3 regions of the Luteibacter sp. TLI7-4A genome follow, and region 2 is predicted to be linked to each of the others. Evidence: predicted binding sites of a transcription regulator. Region 2 holds the regulator's gene; each other region holds the start of a gene.
What was found. Region 2 encodes sigma-54, which starts transcription at its own class of promoters, with help from an activator protein. Its sites were predicted from a motif close to TGGCACGNGCNTTGC; they were not measured.

Region 1 (3,276 bases), 200 kb from region 2:
CTTGTTGCCGCTGGAATTGGCCATGCGGCCACGGAAGATGGGTACATCCTCGGCGAACACCGTGGCCGTCTCGGGCAGGTTGATCGGAATGATGTCGCCCTTGCGCAGGTGCAGGAAGTCGCCGATGGTCAGGCGCGCCTCGGCCAGCATGGCGGTGACCTCCACTTCCGCATCGAGGAGTTCCTCGTGCAGGTTCTGGATCCAGCGGTCGTCGCGTTCGGCGCGGTCGCTCTGCACGCCCGCGTCGAGCAGCTCGCGAATCGGCTCGACCATCGAATACGGCAGGGTCAGGTGCACTTCGCCGCCACCGCCGTCGAGTTCGATATGGAACCGCGACACCACCACCGTCTCGGTGGGGCTCACGATATTGGCGAACTGCGGGTTGATCTCCGAATTCAGGAACTCGAAGTGCATCTTCAATACCGGTGCCCAGGCCTCGGCCATGGCGCCGAATGCCTCCTGGAGCACGATCTGGATCACCCGGTTCTCGGTCGGCGTGAAGTCGCGACCCTCGATGCGGGCGTGGTAGCGGCCGTCACCGCCGAAGAAATTGTCGATGACGGTGAAGACCAGGCGCGGCTCGAACACCATCAGGGCGGTGCCACGCAGGGGCTTGATGCGAATGAGGTTGAGGTTGCTCGGTACCGCCAGCGAATGCACGTACTCGTTGAACTTGGTCATCCTCACGCCAAGGACCGACACTTCGCACGACTTGCGCAGCACGTTGAACAGGTTGGCGCGGAAGTAGCGGGCGAAACGGTCGTTGACCATTTCCAGCGTGGGCAGGCGACCGCGGACGATGCGATCCTGCTGGGTGAAATCGTAGTCGAGGATGCCACCGGGCGGCGGAAGATCGACCTCGGTCTCGACCGCGCCGCCTTCCACGCCCGCCAGGAGGGCATCGATTTCGTCCTGGGTAAGGATGTCCGTCATGGCCGCGAGGTTCCCATCACTGCATGATGAAGCTGGTGAAATAGACCGCGTCCACGCCCGGGCGCCCGATCTTTTCCTTCAGCACGCGCTGGATCTCGGCCAGTGCGGCGGCCTGGAGCTTCTGCTTGCCCTTCACGTCGGACAGCGACTTCATGTCCTGGGCCGAGAACAGCATCAGCAACGCGTTGCGGATCTCCGGGTCGGCCTGCCTGGCGGCGGCGATCGCTTCCGGATCGTGCGACATCACATTCACGCCCACCTGGAGGAAACGCAGCGCCGCCTCGTCCTGGAAGTTGACCACGAAGGCGGGATCGAGCTGGAGATAGACCGCCGGCTTCGACCTGGCCGCCTCGGCGGCATCTTCACCCGGCTTGCCATGGCCGCCTTTCAGCATGAACCAGCCACCGGCGCCACCGGCGGCCAGGACGACGAGCGCGCCGATGAGGAGCAGGCTGCCCTTCTTCTTTTTGCTGGGAGTCCCTTCGGCTTCTTTCGGTGCTGCGGCCATGCGTGAAAAACCTCTCGATACGGAATGCTGTGACGATGACGCCCTGGGACGTACCGTCAATGATGCGGGTGTTGCAAACGGCGTGCCATCCGGACGAGCCGTCTTTCAAACCGATACAGGGCGCCGTGGTGCGATTCGCCGGGCGGCGCCCCTCATAATCAGGTCGACAATTTGACGCTCGTCGGCTTTACGTCGACAGCGCGTCAGGCGACTTCATCGACCAGTCCGCGGGAAACGCGCGAGGTGACCGCCGTGGCGGCGACACCGATCGCCTCGGTGTCGTTGGCCTGACCCGCCGTGCCCTGCCCCCCGTTCTCGCCACCGTGTTCCGCCTGGCGCTGGCCGACATTGGCCTGTCCCAGCGAAAGACCGTGATGGGCGAGCATGCTGTCCAACTGCGACAGTGTCTGCTGGACAGCGTGTACCGCCGCCGGGTGCTGCGCCAGGATCGCGACGTTGACCTTGCCGCCCTCCAGGCTGACACGTACATCCATGCTGCCGAGTTCTTCCGGGTGAAGCTTGATCCGGGCCTCCTTGACCTGACCGGAGCCCATCCATGCGATCTGCTCGCCGAGTTCCTGGGCGAACTGCGGCGAGGTGGCCTGCTGCGTGGCCTGCACCTGCACGGCGGGCATGCCGCCCTGGTCGAGTCCTTGCGCATGTGCGAGGGGCATGGGACTGACGGCATCGGAGCCCGGCGAAGCATCGTCCTTCACCGCCGGAGCATCGCCCGATGCCGCCAGCAGCGAAGCGAACGGCGAGGCGATGGCGGCGGCCACGCCGCCACCGAAGGAGCCCGCCGGAGCGGCGGCACCGAGCGGAGCCTGGGCGCCGTCCTTCAGCGCGGCCGCTTCATCCATCGCCGCTTCCGTTCCCGGCAAGGCACCGGCCAATGCGGCGGCCGAACCGAGCGCCTCGCCAGCGACGGCCGCTCCATCCTTCAGCGTACCGAGCGCCTTCGTCGCCACGTCGGTCACCTTCGGCGGCACGCCGATCAGCGACAGCATGGTGGCGGCGATCGACACGTCGTCCGCGGGCTTGTCGTCCTTCTTCGCCGGCGGTTCATCCGTGTCGCGCATGGCGTCCTTCGCGGTGGCGGCCTTCGCCACCGGTGCGGCATCGTCACTTGCCGCGGGTTCCTTCGCCTGCTTGTGCGAATCGCGCGCGCCGGCGTGCGCGGCGTCCAGCGCGGCATCGAAGCGCTTCGACGGGGGCGTACCGTCCGCGTCACGGCCGGCTGCCGGTGGAACGGCCGGGGCGGCGGGACGGGAAACGTTGAGGGTGAGCGTGGCGTTGTTCATACGGATTACTCGTTCACATCGGTCGGCGTGGATGGACGTGGCTGGCGTCGATATTGCGAGCGTTCGTCGGCCTGTTCCTGCTCGCGGCGGTCCTGCGTCTTGCGTTCCTGCTCGCGATATTTCGTGGTGACCGAATCCAGTGCCTTGGCACGGCCACGCGCCTCGGTCCAATCCAGGCGCGCCCGTTCGAGCGCGCGTTCACGGCGCTGCACCTCACCCAGTTGCTGCACGATGGCCATGTCGATCTTCTGCAGGAATTGCTGCCGGTTGAGCAAGGCGCTCACGCCGATGCCATCGGGCATCTCGGCGTACTCGTTCCTGTAGCGACGCAGTTCCGTCAACTGGCGCTCCGCATCGGCGAGCGCGTGCTGCTGCACGGCCAGTGCGCGCGTGGCGTCCTCGGCCCGCTCGGTAGCCAGGTCGACGACGGGCTGGAGGCGATCGGCGCGCGAGGCCATCAGCCGGCCTCCGTGGTTTCGGCGAGGCCTGCTTCGGCCTCCTGGAGGTTCACCGGCACCTCGGTCTCCTGTTGCA
Region 2 (3,276 bases):
TCGCCGCGCGTCCCCGCTACATGCTGCTCGACGAACCGTTCGCGGGCGTCGATCCCATCTCGGTGGGCGAGATCCAGCGCATCGTCCGCCACCTGAAGGAGCGCGGGATCGGCGTGCTGATCACCGATCACAATGTGCGCGAGACCCTCGGCATCTGTGACCGCGCGTACATCCTGAACGACGGAGAGGTACTTTCCCGCGGCACGCCTCAGCACATCCTCGCCGATGAAAAGGTACGGGAAGTGTATCTGGGCCGTGAATTCCGAATCTGACGGCGCCCGTCTTCCCTTCGCGAAGCCGTCTCCGCGCGCCGCTGGTTTGCGGGGCCCGTAAGGGGTTACGATGGATCGGGAACCCCAAGCGTCGCAGGCATGAAACCCGGACTCCAGTTTCGCCTCCATCAGCAGCTCACGCTGACGCCGCAGTTGCAGCAGGCCATCCGCCTTCTGCAACTGTCACAGCTTGAGCTCGAGGCCGAACTCCGCCAGATCGCGGAAAGCAACCCCTTGCTCGAGTTCGCGGAAGACGCCGAGTCCGAAACGGAGCCGGCCGCGGAAGACGGCTATGAGGCTCCGGAATTCCCCTCGCGAGAAGACATCCCGGTCAAGGCGTCGAAGGAGGACGAGGAATCCACCGTCACGCCGTCGGAGGAACTCGCGCCGGAATGGGACGATGACCGGTTCCACGGCGAGGCCGGCGACTACGCCGGTGCATCTTCCCGCAGCGGCGGTCTCGACGAGGATGGTTTCGAGCCGCAGAACGCCGCGCCGGAAAGCCTCCAGCAACACCTGGAGTGGCAGCTCAACCTGTCGCAGTTCTCGCCCCGCGACCACGCCATCGCCACCGCGATCATCCACGCGCTCGATGAGGACGGTTACCTGCATGACGGCGTGGAAGCGGTGGAAGCCGCCTTGCCCGCCGAGTTGCATGCGACCGCCGGGGAGATCGAGGCCGTTCGCCAGCGCGTGCAACGTTTCGATCCCACGGGTATCGCCAGCCTCGACCTGCGCGACTGCCTGTTCTGCCAGCTTTCCCAGTTCTCGCTCGACACCCCGCATCGCGAACTCGCGATCCGCATCGTGAACGAGGAACTGGAACTGCTGGCGCGCAACGACACCGCCAAGATCGCCCGTCGGCTCAAGGCACCCGAGGCCCACGTGGCCGCCGCGGCGAGCCTCATACGCAGCCTCGACCCCCGTCCCGGCGCCGCGCTGGATGCCACGCCCGTCGAATACGTGGCACCCGACGTCTACGCCCGACGCGAGAACGGGCGCTGGCAGGTCAGCCTCAATCCCGACTCCCAGCCCCGGCTGGGTCTCAACCAGCACTATTGCAACCTCATCGCGCGGGCCCGAGGCGACGACGCCACCTGGATGAAGGGGCAGCTGCAGGAAGCACGCTGGCTGCTCAAGAGCCTGCAGTCCAGGGCCGAGACCTTGCAGAAGGTGGCCGATGTGATCGTCCGTCGGCAAAGCGCGTTCCTCGACTACGGCCCCGAGGCCATGCACCCGCTGGTATTGCGCGAAGTGGCCGAGGAAGTGGGCATGCACGAGTCCACGATCTCCCGGGTGACCACGCGCAAATACATGCATACGCCGCGTGGCACCTTCGAATTGAAACATTTCTTCTCCAGCGGCGTGGCCACCGAGGACGGTGGCACCGCGTCCGCCACCGCGATCCAGGCCATGCTGCGCAAGCTCATCATGGCCGAGGACGCGCGTCGGCCCCTGTCCGACCAGGCACTGGCGGAGGAACTGCATCGACGCGGTATTCAGGTGGCACGACGTACGGTGGCCAAGTACCGCGAAGCCATGCGCATCCCGAGTTCCAGCGAACGCGTCCGCGCCAGTTGACGCGAACGGAACCCCATCGGAGGTCTACGGTCCCATAGGTTCAAGGCTAGAGGAACGGCACCTCGCCGTTCCGATCTCGTCGCCACAAGGCGACACCCTCAGCAAGAAGGAGGCGTCAATGCAAATCCAGATCAGCGGCCAGCACATCCATATCACCCCCGCCCTGCGTGAGCGCGTGGAACAGCAAGTCGGCCGCTTCGAACGCCTTTTCGACAACATCAAAGCCCTCGACGTGGTCCTTTCCGTCGACAAGAACGAGCACAAGGCCGGCGGCACCCTGCATTGCGCGGGTACGCGCCTGCACGCCGACGGTATTGCCCGCCTCGAAGACGACAACAAGAACGACACGATGTACACGGCGATCGACGCGATGATCGCCAAGCTGGCCGACCAGCTGAAGAAGCACAAGGAAAAACTGAAAGACCACCACAATCACGAGGTCCGTGACGGACGCGTCGCCAGCAGCTGAGGTCCGATTCCCCGGGTGGGAAGCGCGCTGGCGGGTGGGAAAGCGCGCTGGCGCGCGAACAGCCTTGCCGCAAGCCCCATCGCGGCCCAGGCCGCTTCCCACCTTCAAAGGCACAACAAGCCCCCTCACGGCCGGCCGCTCCCAACCCTTGTGGCACAATATACGAGCAAGCCGGCCGCCCGCGTGCCGGCTTTTCTCTTCAAGGGACCCAAAGCGTGGACCGGCTTACCGCCAGACAACTCTTCGACGGGGTACACGAGCGCATGGCCTTGCGCTGGGCCGCCGGCATGCGTGGGGAATCACGCGTGCTCGAGCCCAACGCCAAGCAGAGCCGGCGTCCCTCGCTGGTCGGCTACCTCAATGTGATCTACCCCAACAAGGTGCAGATCATCGGTACCGAGGAACTCAACTTCCTCGACGGGCTCGATTCGCGCCAGCGCTGGGAAGTCATCCACAAGATCGCCGCCTACCAGCCCGCCGCCCTGATCGTCACCAAGGAACAGTCCATCCCCGCCGACCTGCGCGAGGTGGCCGAGGAAACGGACACGCCGCTGTGGCAGAGCACCAAGCGCGGCCATGAACTGCTCACCTACCTGCAATACCACCTGGCCCGTACCCTGGCGCCACGGGTCACCCTGCACGGCGTGTTCCTGGAAGTTTTCTCCATCGGCGTGCTGATCACCGGCGAGCCCGCCTCGGGCAAGAGCGAACTGGCCCTGGAACTGATCAGCCGAGGCCATCGCCTGGTCGCCGACGATGCCACCGAATTCACCCTCATCGCCCCCGACGTCATCGACGGCGCCTGCCCCGAGTTGCTGCAGGACCTCCTGGAGGTGCGCGGCCTGGGCGTGTTGAACATCCGGGAGATGTTCGGCCACACCGCGGTGAAACCGTCCAAGTACCTGCGCCTGGTCGTCCACCTCAAGCCGCTGCGCGAAGGCGAGGACACCGACG
Region 3 (3,276 bases), 860 kb from region 2:
TCACCAGCGCGGGAATGCGCGTGCCCGGGCCCCAGCGATCTCCCTTGGGTGGCGCGACGTGGTCCCACCAGCCGCCGTTCTCGTCGAAGGTGACGATGACCAGCATGTTCTTCCATTGCGCGCTCTTGCGCAGGTGGTGGACCACGTTGGCGATGTGACGGTCGCCCGCTTCCACGTCGGAGTAACCCGCGTGCATGTTGAGGTTGCCTTGCGGCTTGTAGAACGTCACCGCCGGTAGCTTGCCCGCGTCCACGTCGGCAAGGAAGCGGTTGGTCGCGGATGTCTCGCCCAAGCCGCCGTCACGCAGGTGCCGCTTGCGCGCCTCGCTGCCAGGAGCGAGGGAAACGAAGTAATTCAACGGCTGGTGATGGGCCTGGAAGTTCGGCGTCTGCGGAAAGGCGCCATCCGTTCCATCGCCCTTGCCATCGAGCGCGGCCTGGAAGCCACCCGCGTACCACGCCCAGTCGACACCCTTGTCCGACAGCAGGTCGCCGATGTGCCTGTGCGTTTGCGGCGGCAGCGTATTCGCACTGGTCGCATCGGTCAGCAGGGGATTCTTGCGGTCCACGTTGAAGCCGGGCGAGTAGGGCGGACCCATGGTGTTCACGGCCCAGAAATCCGGCGTCAGCGAATTGTGGTGTGCGAACTTCGGTTTGCCCTGCATGGCGCTGGCCGGCGAATCCTCGGCCATCTTCAGGCGGTGATCCTTGGGGTCGCCGCTTTCGGTCACCGCGATGTTGAACTGTGCGGGACTCTTGTCGGCATCGGGATAGAAAGGCGGCTGCGCGGCCACGAGGTACTGGTGGTTGAGGAAGGAGCCGCCGAACGCGCCCATGAAGAAGTTGTCGCAGAGGGTGAACTGCTCGGCGAGGCGCCAGAGGCGCAGGTGCACCGGCGTGCTGGCGTAGTAGCCCATGGTGAGCGCGCCGTTGTCGCCCCAGGCCACGAAGCCGTCGTTCTTGCCGCCGTTGATCTGCAGCTGGTTGTTGTAGAAGGCATGCACGAGGTCGCGCGTGACCAGGCCATGCGGCAGCGGCGTGCCGTCGCCCGTATGCAAGGCCCAGGGTGCATTGGGCAAGCCGGCGATATCTTTCTCGACGATCTTGTAGCTCTTGTGATCGACGACCTGTTCATGGGGCACCATGCCACCCCAGATCGGCGGAAGCGTCTTGAAGACGGTTCCGTCGCGATCGCGTTGGATGTACCGCTCCTGGGGCACCGCGCTCAGTGGTTGCTGCAAGCCCGGGAAGTCGCCGAACAGGTTGTTGAAACTGCGGTTCTCCGCATAGATCACCACGACGGTCTGGATGTGCTTGTCGAGGAGGGCATCCAGGTCCTTTCCACCGGGCCGTGCCGTGGGAGTCCTGCCGTCGGCGACGGCCTCCTGCAGCCCACCCAGCGCAAGCAACGCGCCCGTGGTGGCCATGCCCCCGAGCAGGCGGCGTCGCCCGGTGTCGAGGGTGTCGTCATCGTGTTCGTTCGTCATGCCATTACCCGAAATGAAGATGCGCCGCCGCCTGGGGATGGGAAGCAGCGTGATGGGAAGCGGCCCAAGCCGCGACGCAGGGTAAACGATGAGGGCCGGTCGTCGCGAAAAACGCTGAAAGGCGGCCAGAACGGTGCATTGGGACAGTAGACGCACCAATCTGGTGCATTTGCACACGGGGCCCGCGCCCGTTCTATGATGCCGGGGCTTGTCCCAGGCCGGTCCGTCGATGGCGGAAACGCTGGCATAGCGATTGCTAAACGCACTCCGCCCCATACCCATTCGAGGTTTGTATGTCCGCCGCTTCCAAAGTGCTGAACCTGATCCAGGACGAGGAAATCGAGTTCGTCGACCTGCGCTTCGCCGACATCCTCGGCAAGCACCACCATGTCACGTTCCCTGCCCATGCCATCGACGAGGGCACCTTCGAAGACGGCAAGATGTTCGACGGTTCGTCGATCGCCGGCTGGAAGGGCATCAACGAGTCGGACATGGTCCTCATGCCGGACCCGGAAACGGCGCACCTCGACCCGTTCAGCGCCCACAAGCAGCTGATCATGCATTGCGATGTGCTCGAACCGAGCACCATGCAGGCCTACGGCCGCGATCCGCGTTCCATCGCCAAGCGCGCCGAAGCCTTCCTTAAGTCCACCGGCATCGCCGACACGGCGTTCTTCGGCCCGGAGCCCGAGTTCTTCATCTTCGACTCGGTGCGCTGGCAGAACGACATGGGCCGCGTGTTCTACGAGATCGGCTCGGAAGAAGCCGCCTGGTCCTCGCGCTACAAGTACGACGGTACCAATACCGGCCATCGCCCGGGCGTGAAGGGCGGCTATTTCCCGGTCAGCCCCGTGGACAGCCTGGGTGACCTGCGCGCCGACATGTGCAAGGTGCTGGAGTCGCTGGGCCAGGTGGTCGAAGTGCACCACCACGAAGTGGCCAACGCCGGCCAGTGCGAGATCGGCACCCGCTTCAACACCCTGGTGAAGAAGGCCGACGAACTGATGACGATGAAGTACGTCATCAAGAACGTCGCCCACCAGGCCGGCAAGACCGTCACCTTCATGCCGAAGCCGATCGTCGGCGACAACGGCTCGGGCATGCACGTGCACCAGTCGCTGTCGAAGAACGGCGAGAACCTGTTCGCGGGCGACCTCTACGGTGGCCTCTCGCAGACGGCGCTGTGGTATATCGGCGGCATCTTCAAGCATGCCAAGGCGATCAATGCCTTCGCCAACTCCACCACGAACAGTTACAAGCGCCTGGTCCCGGGCTTCGAGGCTCCGGTGATGCTGGCCTACTCGGCACGCAACCGCTCGGCTTCCTGCCGTATTCCGTACGTGTCGAGCCCGAAGGGGCGTCGTATCGAGATCCGTTTCCCGGATCCGATGCAGTCGGGCTACCTGACCTTCACCGTGCTGATGATGGCTGGCCTCGACGGCATCCTGAACAAGATCGACCCGGGCGCGCCGGCCGACAAGGATCTCTACGACCTGCCGCCGGAAGAAGAGAAGAAGATCCCGCAGGTCTGCGCCAGCCTCGACGAGGCGCTCGTCGCCCTCGACAAGGATCGCGACTTCCTGAAGGCCGGTGGCGTGTTCACCGACGACTTCATCGATGGCTACATCGCGCTGAAGATGCAGGAAGTGACGCGTTATCGCGCGAGCACGCACCCGCTCGAGTTCCAGATGTACTACGCGATCTGATCCTGCGATCGATATCGCGTTGATCGATCGTCAAGCGCTCCCGTCTCGCGGGAGCGCTTGAATCGATCGATTCGGATACCGTCG

Region 1: ACR9Y6_RS10120 (flagellar basal body-associated FliL family protein) is a predicted target of sigma-54. The motif match lies at 1,515-1,529, and genes of this name have one in related genera.
Region 3: glnA (type I glutamate--ammonia ligase) is a predicted target of sigma-54. The motif match lies at 1,729-1,743, and genes of this name have one in related genera.

What each region holds. Positions count from the first base shown of each region.
Region 1 covers NZ_JBPGWO010000001.1:2,300,098-2,303,373, forward strand. Annotated here, with positions in the region: gene fliM (flagellar motor switch protein FliM) at 1-933, opposite strand, end outside; gene ACR9Y6_RS10120 (flagellar basal body-associated FliL family protein) at 950-1,441, opposite strand; gene ACR9Y6_RS10125 (flagellar hook-length control protein FliK) at 1,645-2,742, opposite strand; gene fliJ (flagellar export protein FliJ) at 2,748-3,200, opposite strand; gene fliI (flagellar protein export ATPase FliI) at 3,200-3,276, opposite strand, start outside.
Region 2 covers NZ_JBPGWO010000001.1:2,496,012-2,499,287, forward strand. Annotated here, with positions in the region: gene lptB (LPS export ABC transporter ATP-binding protein) at 1-272, shown strand, start outside; gene ACR9Y6_RS11035 (RNA polymerase factor sigma-54) at 372-1,853, shown strand; gene hpf (ribosome hibernation-promoting factor, HPF/YfiA family) at 1,972-2,322, shown strand; gene hprK (HPr(Ser) kinase/phosphatase) at 2,538-3,276, shown strand, end outside.
Region 3 covers NZ_JBPGWO010000001.1:3,352,511-3,355,786, reverse strand. Annotated here, with positions in the region: gene acpA (acid phosphatase) at 1-1,486, opposite strand, end outside; gene glnA (type I glutamate--ammonia ligase) at 1,780-3,192, shown strand; gene ACR9Y6_RS14750 (DMT family transporter) at 3,223-3,276, opposite strand, start outside.